One region of the Paenibacillus liaoningensis genome, then DNA from elsewhere that is predicted to be linked to it. Evidence: riboswitches for the same ligand, from Rfam matches in the RefSeq annotation. Region 1 holds a riboswitch; each other region holds the start of a gene.
The links. A riboswitch is a leader RNA that binds a small molecule or an ion and turns the genes downstream of it on or off. The one in region 1 is predicted to bind cyclic di-GMP.
Positions count from the first base shown of each region.

Region 2: another riboswitch for cyclic di-GMP. It lies ahead of AC6B99_RS27590 (glycoside hydrolase family 26 protein); the one in region 1 lies ahead of AC6B99_RS11890 (condensation domain-containing protein).
Region 3: another riboswitch for cyclic di-GMP. It lies ahead of AC6B99_RS24960 (methyl-accepting chemotaxis protein); the one in region 1 lies ahead of AC6B99_RS11890 (condensation domain-containing protein).

Region 1 covers NZ_JCAALU010000007.1:149,770-156,217, forward strand. Annotated here, with positions in the region: gene AC6B99_RS11875 (MFS transporter) at 1-364, shown strand, start outside; partial or broken gene AC6B99_RS11880 (aldo/keto reductase) at 381-724, shown strand; partial or broken gene AC6B99_RS11885 (transposase) at 775-912, opposite strand; cyclic di-GMP riboswitch class I at 1,265-1,352, shown strand; gene AC6B99_RS11890 (condensation domain-containing protein) at 1,551-2,213, shown strand; gene AC6B99_RS11895 (non-ribosomal peptide synthetase) at 2,275-6,192, shown strand; gene AC6B99_RS11900 (thioesterase II family protein) at 6,189-6,448, shown strand, end outside.
Region 2 covers NZ_JCAALU010000020.1:112,167-118,614, reverse strand. Annotated here, with positions in the region: gene AC6B99_RS27595 (glycosyltransferase) at 1-2,035, opposite strand, end outside; gene AC6B99_RS27590 (glycoside hydrolase family 26 protein) at 2,456-3,403, opposite strand; cyclic di-GMP riboswitch class I at 3,488-3,576, opposite strand; cyclic di-GMP riboswitch class I at 3,655-3,742, opposite strand; gene AC6B99_RS27585 (mannosyltransferase family protein) at 3,831-5,090, opposite strand; gene AC6B99_RS27580 (glycosyltransferase family 2 protein) at 5,094-6,104, opposite strand; gene argS (arginine--tRNA ligase) at 6,317-6,448, opposite strand, start outside.
Region 3 covers NZ_JCAALU010000017.1:2,396-8,843, forward strand. Annotated here, with positions in the region: gene AC6B99_RS24925 (aldehyde dehydrogenase family protein) at 1-946, shown strand, start outside; gene AC6B99_RS24930 (glycosyltransferase) at 943-2,112, shown strand; gene AC6B99_RS24935 (glycosyl-4,4'-diaponeurosporenoate acyltransferase CrtO family protein) at 2,061-2,666, shown strand; gene AC6B99_RS24940 (phytoene desaturase family protein) at 2,716-3,735, shown strand; tRNA gene AC6B99_RS24945 (tRNA-Pro) at 3,872-3,945, opposite strand; tRNA gene AC6B99_RS24950 (tRNA-Thr) at 3,955-4,030, opposite strand; gene AC6B99_RS24955 (YrzA family protein) at 4,145-4,354, opposite strand; cyclic di-GMP riboswitch class I at 4,519-4,602, shown strand; gene AC6B99_RS24960 (methyl-accepting chemotaxis protein) at 4,756-6,448, shown strand, end outside.

The DNA.
Region 1 (6,448 bases):
AGAGATTTCTGTTATCGTACCAGCCCTTGTCATTACGATTGGCGCCTTGATTGTGCTCAGCATGTCGACCGGCTTAGGCGGTGTGCTTGTTGCGGCGATTTTATATGGCATCGGGTTTGGCTCCGCGCAGCCGTCCCTTCAAGCGGCAACGATACGTCTGGCCCATCCAGAGCGAATCGGAGTTGCCAACGCCTCGATATCGACCGCTAATGATCTTGGCATCGGGCTCGGTGCGATCGTGCTAGGCTGGGTTTCCCAGTACATGAGCTATCAGGCGTTATTCACGGTCAGCGCTTTGTCCGTTGCAATTTCCTTGCTGCTGTTCACTTTATTTGTAAAACGTTTGTTGAAAAATAATGAATAAATGGAGGAACAATCAAATGGAATATGTGAAACTCGAAAATACGGGCTTGGAAGTATCCCGAATTTGTCTGGGCTGTATGGGCTTCGGAGTAGCCGTGCAAGGAGGGCATCAATGGATTATTAATGAAGCAGACAGTCGTCCCGTTATTAAAAAAGCACTAGAGCTTGGTATCAATTTTTTTGATACAGCTAATGTATATTCAGCCGGATCAAGTGAGGCGGTTATTGGACCTGCTTTAAAGGAATATGCAAATCGGGATGAAATCGTGCTGGCTACTAAGTTGAATGGGCGCACGCAGGTCCAAACGGTGCCGGACTTTCTCGAAAGGCCATTATGAGCGAGATTGATAAAAGCCTGAAACTCTTCAGAAAGAACCTGTAACCTCACCTATTGTTGGTGCTACAAAAATATCGCATATTGAGGATGCTGCAGCTGCTCTTTCCATAAAGCTGACACCTGAAGAAATAGCCCAGAAAGATGATCTTGAAAAGAATAAGCGGATCAATGGCTGGACGCCCATTATCTTGTGAATACATATGCCGAACCTTTTAGACAATAAAGGAAAAATCGATACCACAGAAACGCGGTGATGCGTTAAACTGAATGCTTATAAAGATGGCTGTCGAGACCTTCTCGACAGCCTGATGCCGCCTAAATGGCGGCTTTTTTGTTTTAAAATTTTCATAGCGTTACGTATCAAGGAAGATAAATCTGCGCAGGATTATTTCGTTCTAGTCTATCCAAGTTTCGTCTCCTCCCATAGACTTTCATTCTCTTCATATTAATAGGACCCCTCTCCCAAAAACTTTTTGTCGAATGAAAATATAAAAAAATGTAAAAAACGTAACTATTTGCCGAACGGATTGTTTATAGATTAGGAATGGAATAAAACAAACATAAAATGGATAAAGGCATACCTATGGAAACATAGGGACGCAAAGCCATGGCCTAAGGCATCAGACGATGCTACGGTTGACAGGTTGCTGGAAAATGGGAGCAGACTGTCCAAAATCCGGGCAGTTTTTTATTTATCAAAACAAGTTATTGGGGGTAATTTGATGAAACGTTTTTATTATCCATTAACACATGCGCAAAAACGAATTTGGTATACCGAGCAGTTTTACCCCGGAACGAGTATTGCCAATTTGAGCGGTTTTCTCAAGCTTAGATCGCATGAGGGAATGGATTGCCGCAGGAAGGGAACAAAACCGTTGTCCAGCAAAATGGCAAACCAGCCGATTCAGTAGTCAAGCTGGAGGTGATTATGCCGGTAGCTGTAGCTATTAACGTATCACGAACGGTAGGCTGGTTTACCTCCCAATATCCGGTTGTGCTCGACATGAGCTATACGGACGATTTAGCCTATCAAATAAAACGGGTGAAAGAAGATTTGCGCCATATTCCCAATAAGGGAATCGGTTATGGCCTGCTGCGATATTTGGCAACTGATGAGCATAAAGCAGGGCTCACCTTCTCATTCAAACCGGAAATCAGCTTCAACTATTTGGGGCAATTCGACAGCGAGGTGCAAACAGACTTGCTTTCACCATCCGTATACGATATGGGCGCGCAAACAAGCCCGGAATCTGAAGCGCTGTATGCGCTCAGCTTAAGCGGTATGGTAAGAGGCGAACGCCTCGTTGTGTCTTGCGCCTACAATAAAAAGCAATATTTGCGAGCTACGATAGATCAGCTGATGGATCGCTTCCACCATCATTTGCTTGTATTAATTCAGTGTTGCACAGCCAAGACGGACAGAGATTTCACACCAAGCGACTTTACGGCGAGTGAATTGCAGCTCGAAGAGGTCGGAGATATTTTTGACATGCTGGCAGAGAAGTTTGGCTAAGAGAATGAATTTGCGCGCAGCTTAATTTGCTGCGGAATGGATAGAAGGAGGCCTAGCACAGGTGAACGGGATTACTTTTCAGAAGGATCAAGTACAAGATATTTATTTTTTATCGCCTATGCAAGAGGGCATGCTGTTTCACACGCTTCTGCACCCCGGACAGAGCTATTATATGGAGCAACTGGCCATTTCGGTGAAAGGCTCATTTCGCAAAGATTTGCTGGAACAAAGCATGAACGTGTTGATGGATCGGTACGATATTTTTCGTACCGTATTCCTCCACGAGAAAATCAACCGGCCGGTTCAGGTTGTATTCAAGCAGCGAGCGTTCCATGTTCAGGAAATAGATTTATGTGATCAGCCCCAAGAAGAGCAGCAGCGACAGCTTGCTGCCTTCAAGCAGCAGGATAAAATGCTGGGATTTGATCTGTCCAAAGATATTTTAATGCGGACGACCGTTTTTAAGACAGGTGAGGACACGTATGAATGGATATGGAGCTATCACCACATTATGCTGGACGGCTGGTGCTTTGGCATTATTGTAAAGGAGCTGTTTCAGATATACAGCGCCTTGCTGAATCATAAGCCATACGAGCTGCCCGTCTCGAAACCATATAAGGAATATATCAACTGGCTTGGCAAGCAGGATAAGGAGGCTTCGCTTGTCTTTTGGTCGAGCTATTTAGCTGAATTTGAGGGGCAGGAGTCTTTCGCCGAGCAGCGCAGCAGACGCAGGGAGGAAGGTTATTCGTCAGGCGAGCTTCATTTTAAGCTTGGAGAGGAAGACAGTGAGGCTTTCTCTAGACTGGCAAGAGAGCATCAGGTTACGTTAAGCACAGCGATTCAAGCCGTTTGGGCTATTCTGCTTAGCCGTTATCAGCGCAGCAGCGATGTGTTGTTTGGAGCAGTTGTATCGGGTCGTCCCGCTGAGATTAGCGGTGTGGAGAGCATGGTGGGCCTGTTTATCAACGTAATCCCAACCCGTGTTCAGATCGTACCGGATATGACCTTCAAGCAATTAATAACGGAAATGCAGAGACTCTCGGTGCAGACCGAAGCGCATCAGTACGTGCCGCTTTATAATATCCAGAGCCGAATAGGCCAGCAGACGTTAATTGATCATATTGTTGTGTTCGAGAATTATCCGCTTCAAGAGGCTGGCAAACAAAGTGAAGAGCAGAATCTGGGATTTGCGATGGATGACATTCATATTTTCGAAAAAAGCCATTATGATCTTCATTTACTCGCTGGGCCTGGCAAGGAGATGGTGATGAAGCTAGCATACAATGCCAATGTGTATGAAAGCTCCTTCATCAATCGCTTGAAGGCGCAGCTCATCCACATGATTCGCCAGCTCGTGAGGGAGTCCAATAAGCCGCTTGGTGAGCTTGGAATTGTGCCTGAGGAAGAAGCACATCGCTTATTCGCTTTTAACCGTCTGGATGGCCGGGACGGGGAAATGGCAGCAGCAAGCAATATGACGCTTGCTCAGCGATTCGAATGGCAGGTGGAGAATACGCCGGAACATCTTGCCCTTTCTGCTCCAGATGGATTATTTACTTATGCTGAGCTGAACGCTCGTGCAAATAAGCTCGCTTACGTGCTTCGCGGCAGAGGAGTTAACGACGGGACTATCGTTGGTCTGCTCGTTCACCGCTCATCAGATATGATTGCAGCTATATTAGCCGTTCTTAAGGCTGAGGCGGCGTACGTCCCGATCGATCCTGCGTACCCAGAGCAGCGAATCAGCTACATGCTGGAGGATAGCGGAGCGAAGCTGCTGCTCACGCAGTATTCGTTGACAAGCGTTATCGAGAAAGTAGAGTATCAAGGAACCCTTCTGTACCTCGATGAACCAGAGCTGTATAATGAAGCTGCCGCCAGCAATTTGGACACTGAGGATGCGCCAATAAACACATTAGCGACGACTCCCGGAGGCTTGGACAGGCTTGCTTATGTAATGTACACCTCTGGTACGACTGGCCAGCCTAAGGGGGCACTGATCACACATGCCAATATTTCGCGGATTGCGATTAATACGAACTATATTGAAATAACTAAGAATGACAAAGTACTGTCGTTATCCAATTATGCTTTTGACGGCTTCACCTTTGACTTATTCGGCGCATTGTTAAATGGGGCTGCACTGGTGCTTGCTCCAAGCGATACGATTATGCATGCTGGCAAGCTTGTACAGTTCATTAAAGAAGAGAAAATTACGGTCATGTTCGTCACGACGGCGCTGTTCAATCTGCTCGTAGATGAGGAGGATTCGTGGATGAAGAGCATCCGCAAGGTGCTGTTCGGCGGAGAACGCTCATCGGTGAATCATGTACGCAAAGCGCTGCATAGCATGGGACCGGATAAAATCATTCATGTATATGGCCCAACGGAAAGTACGGTGTTTGCGACCTTCTATCCGGTTCATGCGCTTTCGGAGGATATGGCTTCCATCCCCATTGGCAAGCCGCTTAATCAGACTTCAGCTTATATTGTAAATGAGACGGATCAGCTTCAGCCGATTGAAGCGGTCGGGGAGCTTATCCTGGGCGGTGAGGGGCTGGCGCTAGGGTATTTGAATCGGACAGCTTTAACCGCAGAGAAATTTGCTCCAAATCCGTTTGTACAAGGAGAGCGTATTTACCGCAGTGGTGATTTGGCAAGGTGGCTGCCCGATGGGAATATCGAGTTTATAGGGCGCGTCGACGATCAAGTGAAAATTCGCGGCCATCGTATTGAGCTAGGTGAGATCGAGAAACAGATTGTAAAACTTGAGCAGGTTAAAGAAGCGCTCCTGTCTGTTGCATGGCGTGCTTCGGGCGAGGCATCGCTTTGCGCTTATGTTGTATTGAAGCCTCAAATGGAGTTAAGCAAGAATCAGCTTCGCAATTATTTGCTAAGCATGTTGCCAAACTATATGGTTCCGCCAACCATTGTTTTTCTTGAGCGACTGCCGTTGACCGTCAATGGAAAAGTGGATCGGCGAAGCTTGCCTGCAATGACGGAGTTCATGAATGAATCCGAACACTACGCACCTCCTCGCAATGATACGGAGGCCAGGCTCGCTGTAGTATGGTCTCAGGTACTCGGGGTAGCACGAGTCGGTATTCATGATGATTTTTTTGCTCTAGGGGGTCATTCGCTGAAAGCGATGACGCTTTGTTCTATCATGCTAAAGGAATTTCAGATCGACATCCCCATAAAATTATTGTTTGAGACGCCGACAATTGCCGAAATTGCAGCTTATTTGCAGGAATGGGCTGAAAGTGGGCAAACGGTGTCTAGGGCTTCAGCGCATCTGACGCTGCTTAACCCTAAGGGTGGCCCCCATTTATTTGCTTTCCCTCCGGTGCTTGGGTATGGCATTGTGTTCAAGGAGCTTGCGGACCAGCTGCCTAATTATCGCGTTCACGCTTTTGATTTTATTGAAGAGGAGGATCGCATCACTCGTTATGCCAGCCAAATGCAGAGCATTCAGCCGCATGGCTCCTTCATCTTGATCGGTTATTCTGCTGGATGCGCTCTAGCATTTGAAGTTGCCAAACAATTGGAATGCTGCGGCAGGCAGGTAGAAGTTCTGATCATGATTGATTCTTATTGGAAAAATAACGTGAGTGATTTGAAGGGCCGTACAGTGGAAGGTGACGTTGCAGAGCTTATGGAAGCCAATAAGCAAAATATTGCGCTGCAAATAGACGCAGTTCGTGAAGGAATTGTTCGTAAAACAGCAGCCTATTATAAATATTACGTAGAGTGGATTGCAGAGGGGCAAGTTCATGCTTCTATTCATCTGATTCAATCCGAAACCGCATGTACACTTTCGTCAGAGCTCTCTTCCTGGAAAAGGGCTGCGGGAACGGGCGAATATGTAGAGTATCAAGGCTTTGGAAAGCATGGGGAAATGCTGCAAGGGCGCTTCGCCAGATTGAATGCTCAAACCATCAGCTTTTTATTAGAATGGAGGCCCGTGAACAAATGAATCAAATACTCAAAACGTTTAGCACTGGAACAGGAAAAATTCCACTTATCTGTTTTCCATTCGCAGGAGGATATTCTGCTGCATTCTGGCCTTTGCACCATTTTGTTCAAAATGATTGCCAACTGCTCGCGGTTGAACCTCCTGGACATGGAACGAACAGCATGACCTTGATTCCAAATTTGGAGGGATTGGTGGAGCTGTATGCGAGGGAGCTTGCTGCGTATTTTCAACAGCCATTCGTCCTGTTTGGACACAG
Region 2 (6,448 bases), on a different contig from region 1:
GACCGTTTGCCTCGAACGCCGAGCCGATAATTTGCAGCCTGACCTTCTTGCCTTCATGCATCGCCGCCTTCTGCGGGAGCTCAATTCGGCAGCCCGTGTAGCTAATATCAAGCAGCTGTGTCCGGTAGCGCTCTTCTTGATCGACCACGATCGAAGCGCGCCGCTTCAGCCTAACTCTCGGGGACTTGCGATTTATCGACTTATAGGTGTACTTGAAGTTAGAAAGATAACTGGTCACAGAAGTCCATACGCCCGCCTGGAAAATGCCCTTAACGAACTCATCCGCACTGCCATATACTTCAGCAAGCCATTTGCGCTCCTCATCAATGTTGCTCCAATGAAGCTTGAAGCCCACCTGAAATCCGGAGCCATGCTTATCATAAAATATTTTTTCGGCAGCTACGCGTATAGCGTCCTGGGATAACGGAATATCCAGCTCCATGCGCTCTGGGAGCGGCAAAATCGAGTCCGTATAAATACGGCAGCCTGTCTCGCTAATATCCAGTGTCCTGACGTTTTCCATCTTCAGCTCTTCATCATCCATATAACGAAGCGTGAGCGGCAGCTCCTTGGCAAAGCGTTCCGCCTCCCGCATGCGCGGGCGTTCAAAACCAAGCAACAGCGCGAGAAGCAGGAATACTCCGTTATAACCGAGCCAAAATAAATTAATAAGCATAGGCTGCAATTCATTTTCTCCTGCACCCGCAATACGCCCCACATTTAAACCCATCAGTACAATCGACAGCGCAAGCAGAACAAACAATGGCATCATATAACGATAATTAATAGACGTTTTGTTCTGATAAATGCCTTTCGGCGTCACTTCAAAGGGAATAGCCTTGCGGAAGATTGTTTCCTGAAGGGCTGCGAGGAATAGCGTTGGCGTCATGGCCGTCTCGTAAACATTGTTCCAGAACACATTAAGCTTCTTATTCGTTAAATAAGGTACAACGGTAACCGAGAACAAGAAATACGGCAGCCAGAAAATAAGCAGTTGTTTCAAGCTTGTTTCAAGAATCGCCACACCAAAGGTCAAAAAGAGCATAGGAGACAATATGTACATAAAGCGCGTAACGCCAAAGTACCAATACAGCAGGTTGGAGAAATAAAGCAGGCGCTGCATCAAAGATAAACCCTTAGCCTCAAGCGGATTGGACATCCTCGTCGTCTGTATCGTGCCCCTTGCCCAGCGGGCCCGCTGTTTGATTTGATCGGATATGGACTCAGACGTTAGTCCTAGTGCCAGCACCTCATTCAAGCAATAAGAATCAAATCCATTGGATTGAAGCTTCATCCCTGTAGCCAAATCCTCTGTTATCGTACCGATAACGAAACCACCAATATGGTCAATGGCGCTGCGCCGGAAGATGCAGTTGCTGCCCACATAAATAACAGCGTTAAAACGGTCTCTTCCAGATTGAATAAGCCGCATAAACATATCTTGCTCGTTCGGAATGTTGCGCCCTTGGTAATAGTTGTATTGGAAAATATCTTCGTTGTAAAAAACTTGGGGCGTTTGTACGTAAGCAAGCTTCTCATTCTCTGCAAAAAATCCTACCGTTCGCTGTAAAAAATCCGGTTTTGGCATCATATCGGCATCTAAAGTAAGGAGCAAATCGCCCTTCATCTTCGTCAGCGCATGATTCAAATTACCCGCTTTAGCATGTTCATTTCCGGGACGATCGAGATAATGAACGCCTAAACCTTCGGCTAATTCTCTCATTTCCGCTCGCTTTCCATCATCACACACCCAAATGTTTAACAGATTTTCCGGATAATTCAAGTTTTTACAAGCAAGTATGGTTTTTCTAACCAAGGATGGCGGTTCATTGTAGGTAGCGATCGTAACATCCACAGAATAAAGGTTGTCAGGTAATGGCGCAGGCTTTCTTTCAGTGGGTTTTAGCAGAAGAATGTGGAATAAAACGGATTGAAAAATAGAAATGATTTCAAAAAATAGTAACAACGATCCAAAAATTAATGACCAGCCAGATGGGAGTGTTTGTACAAGTCTCCATACTAGATACACGATCATGATAGCAATGGATAGCGTTGTTAATATGTACCTAGCTTTTGTTTTCAAATAACCCCAATCCTTTGCGCTCTATTTATTCGCCATAATTCCATTCCTTTTCTGACTAATCTACAACATGGATTGACTATACTGTCTAATTTCGCTGTCGATATTTGTTAAATCGGCCGGAAATATGATATTTTTGGCGGCTAAGGCTCAAATTCAAAGTTATCTTATCACAATCCTTGCCCCTTTAAAAGTTAATTTTTCTTCTTAACATTGTAATCTTATTGGCAAAAGTGTAGAAAAAAAGCGAAAAAACTCTAATTTTACGCGGTTTACGCGAAATTAGAGTTTTCTCAGAATACCTATTTAGTATTATATCAGCCAGTGTTTGATAGAGTTGAGACCAGGACTTGACGACTAGCCCAGTCTAATCTATTAAAGCGTTTTTTGCAGCGTTTGGTAAGCGCTCAGGCTATCAGCCGACGAATCGATATGCCAGTCCAGCTCTTTGTTCTCGTTGAACCAGATCAAGCCTTTAATTTGGCTGTACGCTGGCGATTGCACTTGATTCATCGCATCAATAACCCATTCGTTTTTGCTGCCGCCGCTTTCTGTTGTGCCAGTTTCAGCGATAATGATCGGCTTGCTCGAAATGCTTGTCAGCGCTTGGTACGAAGCGTAGAATACGTCGTTAAAGCTTCTCCACGAGCTCCACGATTCTTTCGTTCCAAAGTTGTAGCCATCGATCGAAAGCAGGTCTACGTAAGCATCGCCTGGGTACATAGCTGTAAACGATGCGTTTTTGCCAACATTTTCAGCGTTTACGTTGTACATGAATTTTACATTCGTTGCGCCTTGCTCTCTGAAAATCGTAACGACACGTTGGAATGCCGCTTTGTAAGTCTCGTTTGTGTTAACTGTGCTGTCGCCAACGCCCCAGCCGTACCAGTTGCCATTGCCTTCGTGGAAAATGCGAAGCCAAATTTCAGGGTTTTTGTTAGCTGCTTGCCAGTTAACCAGTTGTTTTGCCGTTTGTTTCAGGTAAGCGTCTACTACGCCTCTATTAATATCAGCAGTCGAATATTCTTTGTAATTTTTATTTTTAAACTCAAGGGTAAGTAGGTTAATCGAACCATTATTATTTACATAGTCCATAAAGCCCTTCCATTCATTAATCCCTTGGTTCGAGTTGACAAAAGTATGTACAACATCTTGGTGTCCACCGATTAGTTGCTCGTAGGCAGCGATGTTGTTCAAGCTTTGGTTCGGCCAAGTGCCGATCCATGCTCCGTTGTAAAAGTTGGTTTGCGCGCTAGCAGGGAGTGCCCAGAGTAATGTCGAAGCGAGCATAAGGAGTGTAAGAGCGAATTTTGTAGTTTTCATAGTAAGTTCCTCCCCCGAGCGAATGATGGTCGTGGTCCGAAGAACACGCCGCACCTTCATCAGGCAAAGGAGGCTATGTCGGGCTTCGGCAGCTGGCGAGCATATCCTGTTAAAGGATGAAGCCCCTATAGCTTTGCGCACATCAGGTTTCCCTGAGTTTGCCTTTTCGTGTAAGCAATAAAAAAAAGATAGTCCCTGCTCCCGAAAGAACAAAGTCTACCTTGATTAATAAAGGAAGAATCGATGTTGAATTCGGTAGCTGGCGAGCATATTCCGTTAGGAATGAAGCCCCTGTAGCTTTGCGCACATCAGGTTTCCCTGAGTTTGCCTTTTCGTTAAACGATCTAGGTATAAAGTACGAGCTAAAGTAATATGGTGCTATTGTACACCTTAAGCGCAAATTTCGTCAATTTATTTTTTCATAAATTTATACAACGAAAAAATATCCATTAAAGTAGCAAATCGCATACACAATATGAAGCAGGAAAAACATCATGAAATAAAACATTTGCAGCGCCTTATTATTTTTCAGCACATCCGCAAAATAAATGTAGAAGGGGAACGCAACCATGACATAACGTGGAATGCTCTGCAAAAATTCGGCGCTGGCGAACGGAATGAGCATAAGCAGCAATCCATAGGCAAAAAACAGCCATTCATGAGCATTACGGCGAATATCTTTCCAGCGCATAATAAGAAAGGCAGCAAAAATGACGAGGACGGCATTCGCGATAATAAAGGCAAGCAGGCCATTTTCCCAGCCGCCATTTCCTGAGAAATAAGGCTTTTGGATAAAATGAATATAGTTCGAGAACGGAGCAACCGTCTTGCGATACCAGTTGATGCTTTGCTCGGTAATCGGAGCCAGCAAATCGCCAGTAAGCCATTTCATGTACAACAGATAACCGGCTAGCGGCAGCGCCGAAATGATTGCATAGCCTAAATACTTCGTGTCCTTCCACTTGAAACGGTACAGCCTGTGTTCGATCAACAGCGTACCCACAACGAAAAACAAGTTGACGAAGCCCAAATTGCGCGTCACAGCGGACAAGCCCCCGAACAGAAACGCGAGAAAATATCGTTTTTGCATCGCATAATAGACGGTCATTAGCGACAGCATGAGGAACAGGCTCTCTGTATAAGGCACGGCATAGAAGATGGCGGTCGGAAAAATGAGCAGCAGCAGCACCGCGACTTGGGCGTGCTCCTGTTTCAGTCCTCTTTTTAAACAAATGCCATAAAAATAAAAAAGTGATACGAGCAAAAACAAATTCGATAAAACCGATCCCACGACTGTCGCATCGTATTTAGAAATAGACTCCACCAAAAAGACTAACAAAGGGTATAAAGGGAAAAACACCCAATTTGCACTAGGATGCGATTCGTTGATGTTATACGTATCATAGCCATTTTCGGCAATTCCCAAGTACCATACGCTGTCAAATTTCCTTAGATCCTCGAAGCTCGGCTTCTTCAGCTGTGAAATATCCGTCTGGATCGAGAGCTGGCTCGATGTGAAATCATGCCCCTGCACGACCGTATAGTCCGGCGGAATTTGATAGTTCGGAAACAGATTCATGCCGAGAAAGCCTGCAAAATAAAGCAATATTCTCGTAATGACAAACAAGGAGAGCAGGAAGATCAAAACTTGCGTATTCGATTTTGCTTTAAGCAGCAGCGATTCCATTCGTCACCTCGTCTCTTGTAATTGCTGCGATTTCGTTTCCGCTGGCACAACGTTATGCAGCACGGTTTCCACGAAGTATTTCGGGCGTTTCTTCGTTTCAATGTAAATTTTGCCGATATATTCGCCAATTAGTCCAATGCACAGCAGCTGAATGCCGCCAATGAACCAAATCGAAAGAATCATCGAGCTCCAGCCGGATACCGTGTTTCCCTGCAAATGCCTGACGAATACATAAAGGGCGAACACGAGGCTCATGACCGACATAAAAAAGCCGACAACCGACACTGCGCGGATAGGAGATACGCTAAAGGAGGTAATGCCCTCCCATGCGAAGATAAGCATTTTTTTCAACGGGTATTTCGATTCGCCGGCGGTTCGCTCCAGACGATCGTAGTACACACTGTCGGATTTGAAGCCGATGGTAGGAATAATGCCACGCAGGAATAGATTGACCTCCTGGTACTCCTCCAGCTTATCAACGATCTTCTTGCTCATCATCCGGTAATCCGCATGATTATAAACGACGTTTACACCAAGCTTAATCATTAGTTTGTAGAAAAATTGCGCGCTGAACTTTTTGAACATCGTATCGGTCGTTCGTTTGTTCCGCACGCCGTACACGACTTCATAGCCCTGCTTGTACTTCTCAATAAACTTGTCGATCACCGTAATATCGTCCTGCAAATCGGCATCGATGGAAATAATGCAATCCGCATACTCCTTCGCCGTCAACAAGCCCGCCAGAAGTGCCCGCTGATGCCCGACGTTCCGGGAAAGCTTCAGCCCGCTCACAAAACGGTTGCTCCGGTGAAAGGAATCAATGAGCGACCACGTTTTATCGCGGCTGCCATCGTCTACAAGCAGCATTTTGCTGTGCTCGGACACCTTTCTCTCCTTCACCAGCCGTTCCAGCAGCAGGGACATTTGCCGCACCGTTTCCGGCAGCGCTTCTTCCTCGTTATAGCAGGGCATGACGATCGATACAATAGGCAAATCGGACTCATCGCCTCTCATGACTTTTCCCTCGCTCTCTATGATGTTGTCCATTTTTCGACAATTAGTATAATAGCATTCCTTGGTTAAAGTAAAGTTAAATCGCTGCTATTTGGCTGGGCATTTTTCTTTAAAACGTATTATGCACCATTTTCAAGAAAAAAAGCCCTTGCTGCAAGGGTAGCTGTCTGCCACCGCTGCCGCAAAGGCTGATCTTTGTCTGCATGGGAATATTACATTTGCTGAGGAGCCGAAACGCCCACGAGGCGGAGCGCATTCGCAATGACGGTGCGAATAGCGCCAAGCAGCGCAAGGCGCGCCTGAGTCTGCGCCGCGTCCTCGGTAATGACGCGTTCTGCTCTGTA
Region 3 (6,448 bases), on a different contig from region 1:
GCCAGGTGTCCTTCAATTGGTTGAAGGCGGGAAGGCGGAAGCGGAGCGCTTAATTGATGCACGGCCTGACAAGCTATGGTTTACCGGAAGCGAAGCGGCTGGGCGCAGTGTGCTGGCGCGAGCAGGGGCGCAGCTCATTCCTTGCGTGCTGGAGCTTGGCGGCAAGGACCCGATGATCGTATGTGCCGATGCCCACATAGAGAGAGCCGCTCGCGCAGCGGTATGGGGTGCTTTTTTGCACAGCGGGCAGGTATGTATTAGCGTGGAACGGGTTTACGTTCATGAAAGCATTTATGCAGCCTTTCTGGCCGCGGTCGTCGCTTATACGCGGGAGCTAAGGCAAGCCGAAGGCGGTTCTTGGTCCGAGATTGGAGCATTAGCCACGGAAGAAGGCTGGCATAAAGTGAAACGGCTGCTGGACGATGCTGTAGCCAAAGGCGCCAGCATTGCGGCAGGAGGGCTGCCGCCCGGAGCGGAGCCGCCGCTGTTTCCGCCGACCGTACTCACCGGAGTGACGGAGGAGATGCAGCTTATGCAGGAGGAAATTTTCGGCCCGCTGCTGCCGATTATGGCCTTTCAGTCAGAGGAGGAAGTAATCCGGCTGGCAAATGCTTCGCCTTATGGGCTTAGCGCAAGCATTTTTACGGCTAATCGAAAAAAAGGGCTAGCGCTCGCAGCCCGGCTGGAGACGGGAAGCTGCTCGATTAATGACGTTGTAAGGCATATTGGCAACATGCATTTGCCCTTTGGCGGGGTGAAGGCGAGCGGCTTCGGCCGTACGCATGGCGAAGAAGGGCTGCTTGCCTTTTGCCGCTCAAAGTCGGTCATGGTCAATGCTGGGCGCAGAAGCTCGCAAATCAATTGGTTTCCTTACCGGGAGCAGGCATTTAGCGGCCTAAAGCAGGCAATTGGCTATATGTACGGGAGAAGGAGGGGGAAGCGATGAGTTTCTCGATCATTTGGGCTGTTTTCGGCTGGCTGTGCGGCCTGCTGCTGCAAAATCGGGTAAGCCGGCTGCCGGATTGGGACATTCATGAGGGAGATGAATGGAATGGGGCAGATGATGCGAACGGAGCAGGCATGAAAAATAGCGCTGTTCCGATCTCCATTTCTGTCATCATTCCGGCACGCAATGAAGCGGCTAATATCGGCAAGCTGCTGCACGCCTTGCAGCGGCAGAAGCTAAGTCATGTAGAAGTAATCGTTGTCGATGACGGCTCGGAGGATGCAACGGCAAGCCTTGCTGCCGCGAATGGCGCCCTTGTCATTCGGGCGGAGGAGATGCCAGACGGCTGGATCGGCAAAAGCTGGGCTTGCTGGACGGGAGCCAAAACAGCGCAAGGCGAGCTGCTTGTTTTTCTGGATGCGGATGTGGAACTGGAAAAGGATGCTTTACAACTGCTGGCCGCCAGCCAGAAGGAGGCTGGCGGACTCGTATCGGTGCAGCCTTACCACCGAATGGAGCGTGCTTATGAGCAGCTGTCTGCTTTCTTCAATCTGATTGTCATCGCTTCGGTTGGCGACGGCGACAGCCGGGCGGGAGCGTTTGGGCCTTGCCTCATATGCCGCCGGGATGACTATTTCCGCATCGGCGGGCATGAGGCAGTACGGGGCAAAGTATTGGAGCATTTCGAGCTGGGGCGAGCCTTTAGCTCTGATCAAATGCCGGTGTCCAATTTTATGGGCTGCGAAAAAATTTCCTTTAGAATGTACCCGGACGGCCTGAACAGCATGTTCCGCGGCTGGAGCAAAAGCTTCGCAGCAGGCGCTGCATCGAACGCGCCCTTCGTAGCCTGCGCTGTATCGCTGTGGCTGGCCGGAGCCGTATCGGCTGTGACCCTTATGCTTGCTTCAATTGGGGGGCAGGTCGAGGCGGATTATTGGCTGCTGGGAACAGGCGTCGCCTGCTATGCGGCATACAGCTTGCAGCTCGGGCTATGGCTGCGCAAAACCGGGAGTTTTAAGGGCTGGACAGCACTGCTGTACCCATTGCCGCTCAGTTTGTTTCTGTTATTTTTCGCTTATTCGCTGTTCTCGACCTTCATTAGGAGGAAGGTTTCTTGGAAAGGGCGAGTCGTTTCAATGGGCAGCCGGGAACGAGGCAAGCTATGAGCGCGCAGGCATTGCCGTCGCTGGCTGTGCTCGCTCTGAATATTGGCGGATGGCTGCTCGTCCATCTCGGCGTCTCCTATTTTCATACGAGCTTGCCACAGCGCTGGTTTGCAAGACCAGAAGCAGGAGCAGGAGCAGGCGGGACAGTGCGCAAAGCGGAGCGCAGCAAGGAGAAGCGGCACTTCGGCAGAGGAGCAGAGCCGAAGCAGCCTGATAAAAGCGGCGAGGAGCGTTTCTACGAGCAGGTGCTGTTCATCCGCTCCTGGAAGGACAGCGTGCCGGATGGCAGCTTTTTGTTCCGCAGGGGATTCCAGAAGAAAAGGCTTGCTAAGCGCGGCCAAGCCTATTACCAGGAGTACATGGGGGAAACGCTCAGAGGCGAATGGACGCACTGGCTGTCCATCGTGCCCGCGCCGTTATTTTTCATCTGGAACGAGCCTTTGTATGGCTATTTAATGGTAGGCTACGCGCTGGCGGCCAATTTGCCGTTTATAGCGATTTTGCGATATAACCGGCTGCGGCTCAGGCGAATTTGCGGATCGAGCCGTCTATGACGGGCATTTATAGAAAGCTGATTCTAGCATGGGAAGGAAGAGACTATAAATGAAGACCAGGCATGTTGCTGTTGTAGGCGCCGGACCGGGAGGACTTGCTGCCGCTATGCTGCTGCGCCGCTATTTTCGCCATCCCAACACACTGGCCTTGTTTGGACGTTATGCGACCTATGTCGGATCAGCTCCTGATCGGGCGCCAGCAATCTTCGCGATGCTGCCGCATGTCGAGACAGAGCTTGGCGTTTTTGGTGTTCGAGGCGGCACCTACAGCATCGTTGAAGGTCTGCGCCAGCTTGCGGAGGAAATGGGGGCGGAAATACGCACCTCGGTGCGTGTGCAGTGCATTGCTGCAAAAGGCGGCGGCGTAAGCGGAGTAGAGACGGAATGCGGTTTTGTGCCAGCCGATCTGGTGCTCGCGAACGGAGATGTGCTGTCCGTATGCCGCGATTTGCTCGGCGAGCAGCTGCGGCCTGCCATGACGAATCGCCATATTTCAACTTACGAGCCTTCTCTGTCCGGCTTTGTCACTCTTGCAGGCATACGCAGACGTTACGATAAGCTGCTGCATCATACTGTATTTTATCCGGAAAGGTATGGGGAGGAATTTTCGGCGATTTTCGCGCGCCGCGAGGCTCCTGCCGATCCTGCGATTTATGTATGCTGTTCCGCCTATATGGAACAGGAACTGGCGCCGGAAGGAGGCAGCAACCTGTTTATTTTGGCGAATGCCCCGTATACGTCGGACGCTTGGAGCTGGGAGCGGGAGGCGGAGCGCTATCAGGGCCGTCTGATGAAGCAGCTGGCTGGCTTGGAGGGACTGGATCGGGAAGCAGAGCAGCTTGCTTTGTATACACCGGAGGATTTGGAGCGGGATACGTCGGCATTTCGCGGCGCCATCTATGGCATTTCCTCGAATTCAGCAAAGCAGACGTTTTTGCGGCCGTCCAATCGTGCGGATTTGCGCGGACTATGGTTTGCGGGCGGAACGACCCATCCCGGCGGGGGAACGCCGATGGTTGCCATGTCAGGGCTGCTCACCGCAGAGGCGATGATTCGGCAGCATCATTAATGAATCTATTGGGGCAAAAGAAAAGCCGCGCTTAGCGGGGGCAGCAAAACTTCCAGCTAAGCGCGGTTTATTTTTAATGAAAAAAATAAAAAACCCTTCTAAGTTAGAGGGCCTGCTTGAAACAACTTATAAAATATCGGGACGACACGATTTGAACATGCGACCCCCTGGTCCCAAACCAGGTGCTCTACCAAGCTGAGCTACGTCCCGGGAAAAAAATGGTGCCGTCGAGAGGACTTGAACCCCCAACCTACTGATTACAAGTCAGTTGCTCTACCAATTGAGCTACAACGGCGCGGTTATGTATCGGACACAAGATGTATTATGCCACAGAACTTTAGGAGGATGCAATACCTTTTTTAAATTTTTTTGAAAAAAATTCGGGCAGCGTTCAAATGCCCGAATTGGCCTATTTTTTAACTTTAAAATGAACGACTGCGCTGTACAGCATTTTCCCGCGATCGGGATGAAACACCGCATGATGACTAATCGCATGAACTTGTAATAGCAGTGCTTTATTCGCTTCAATTTGCTGGTCAATGTGCTTTTCGAGCGTACGTAAGTCAAAAGCCTCAAAAAATTCGATTTTATCCTCAATTAAATCTAGTCGAAAATCCATCTTGTCCCCCCTAAAATCTCATTAATAGCTAGCATTCGCTAATATTATAACGTTGTTAGGCACTAGTTTCAAAGTATCATGTCAGATAATCTCGCTTTTTATAATTTACAAAAAGGTTTTCCTAAATTATACTTTAAAAGTGTCGAAATAAATAGAAAATTACATACTGAAAAAGGCAAACTTATTGAAAGATAGGGGCGCAAAGTTATGGGCCTAAGGTATTGAACTATGGCAGCCAAACCACCGGTACAGGACTATAGGCTGATTCAGCTGTTCAATTCGTCGCGGTGATTGGATAGCTTTTGTTTTTTCAGTGTAATAGGAGAGATGGAGAGAAAATGATGATTAACCGATTGAGAGAGGCAAAATGGTTAAAATGGACATCAAGGATTTCTGATTTCTTGAAGAAACAAAAGGTTACAACGAAGCTGTTGTTTATCACTTCATTAATCACCTTGTTCAACGTCGTCGCTGGCGGGTGGATTTTTATGCAAAATGCTTCGGTTAGAAGTGCAGTGAAAGCTTCAAATGAGCTTCAGGAGGCCAAAAAAGAATATCAAGGGATATCGGATTCGATGCTGCGCACGCTGCTTTCGATGATTGATGCCGTAGAAAACGGCAGCACCGGCGACGATGGAATCAACTTGGCACTTAAGTCGATGCCCGAGCGGGTAGAAAAATTGAAGGTTACACTAGCGTACCTGGATGAAAAATATCCTCACGGGGATAACGGCACCGCCTATTCGAACCAAGGCAATGTGTTTGGCCTTGCACTGGAGCAGCTTAATAAAGAAAACGGCAATCACAGCCTGCTAACCATTGAAGACCGCTCCGCCAAGGTCAAACAGCTTGTCAGTACATATACGATTGTTCTCAGCTTTGCGAATGAAACGGTAGAAAATTGGCTCGAAGTGGATACGGTCGCTACACAGGAGACATTAAATAAAAGTATTGCAGCTGCCAATACGATTATTATCATCAATATTGTTTTGCTGGCAGTACTGCCGTTCCTCATGTCGTATTCGTTAAGCCGGAATGTAAAAAAAGGCATCGTTGGTTTAATGAAGCGTATTACCGCTTATCAAAATAACGATTTCACCTATGATGAGAAGCTGGATCGCCAAGATGAATTTGGTCAAATTGACCGCTCGCTGGCGCAAATGGGAAGTGAGCTTCGTGACACCCTTCGTTCGACTATGGATGTAAGCACGGTTGTTCTGCAAGCCTCGCGCAATATGGGCGATATGATTGTTCGCAATCAGAACGCTTCCGAGCAGGTGAAGGAAGAGATTGGCAACGGCAAAACGATTTTGATGACCCAGTATGATGATGCAACTTCGATCTCGGCCGTAACGGAGCAAATATCGGCAAGCTCGCAGCAAATTGCGGCTTCAACCGAATATATTAATCGCGACATGAAAGAAATGAGAGAGTCATCGCGTATAGGCTCCACCGATATGAAGGGCGTTGTGCAGATGGTGAATCAGACGGTGCAGCAATTTGCCCGAGTTACCGAGTCCTTCGACCGAATCAATGAGCGCTACAATAATGTAACGAAGTTTTTGGGCGGCATTCAGGATTTGAACACACAGACGAATTTATTGTCGCTGAATGCTTCGATTGAATCGGCGCGTGCAGGCGAGCATGGCAGAGGCTTTGCTGTAGTAGCGGAGGAAATTCGCAAGCTGTCGAGCCAGACCGATATCATTTCCAAAGATATTACGAAGGAGCTTAAGCTTATTCAGAACGATTTTGCCGACAGCAGCCAAAGCTTGAGCAGCTTCTCGGAAGTGATAGAAACGACGAAGCAGGCATCGGTGACGGCTAGCGAAATGTTTAATGGTCTGGAAAATCAAAGCAGCGTATTGTCCGAGCAAATGGGCGAAATTTCTGTCGGCATTGATGAAATTACAAAAGGCATTACCGATATTGTTGGCTCAGTAGACAAGCTGCTGCAAACCTCCTCCGAGGTAAATGGCAAAATGGAGCAGATGAGCGGTATGTCCGAAGATCAATTCGAGGTATCGATTCAGCTTCAAGAGCTGGCTGAGAAACTGCAGGGCTCTTCCACTAATTTGCGTGAAAAAGCGGCTG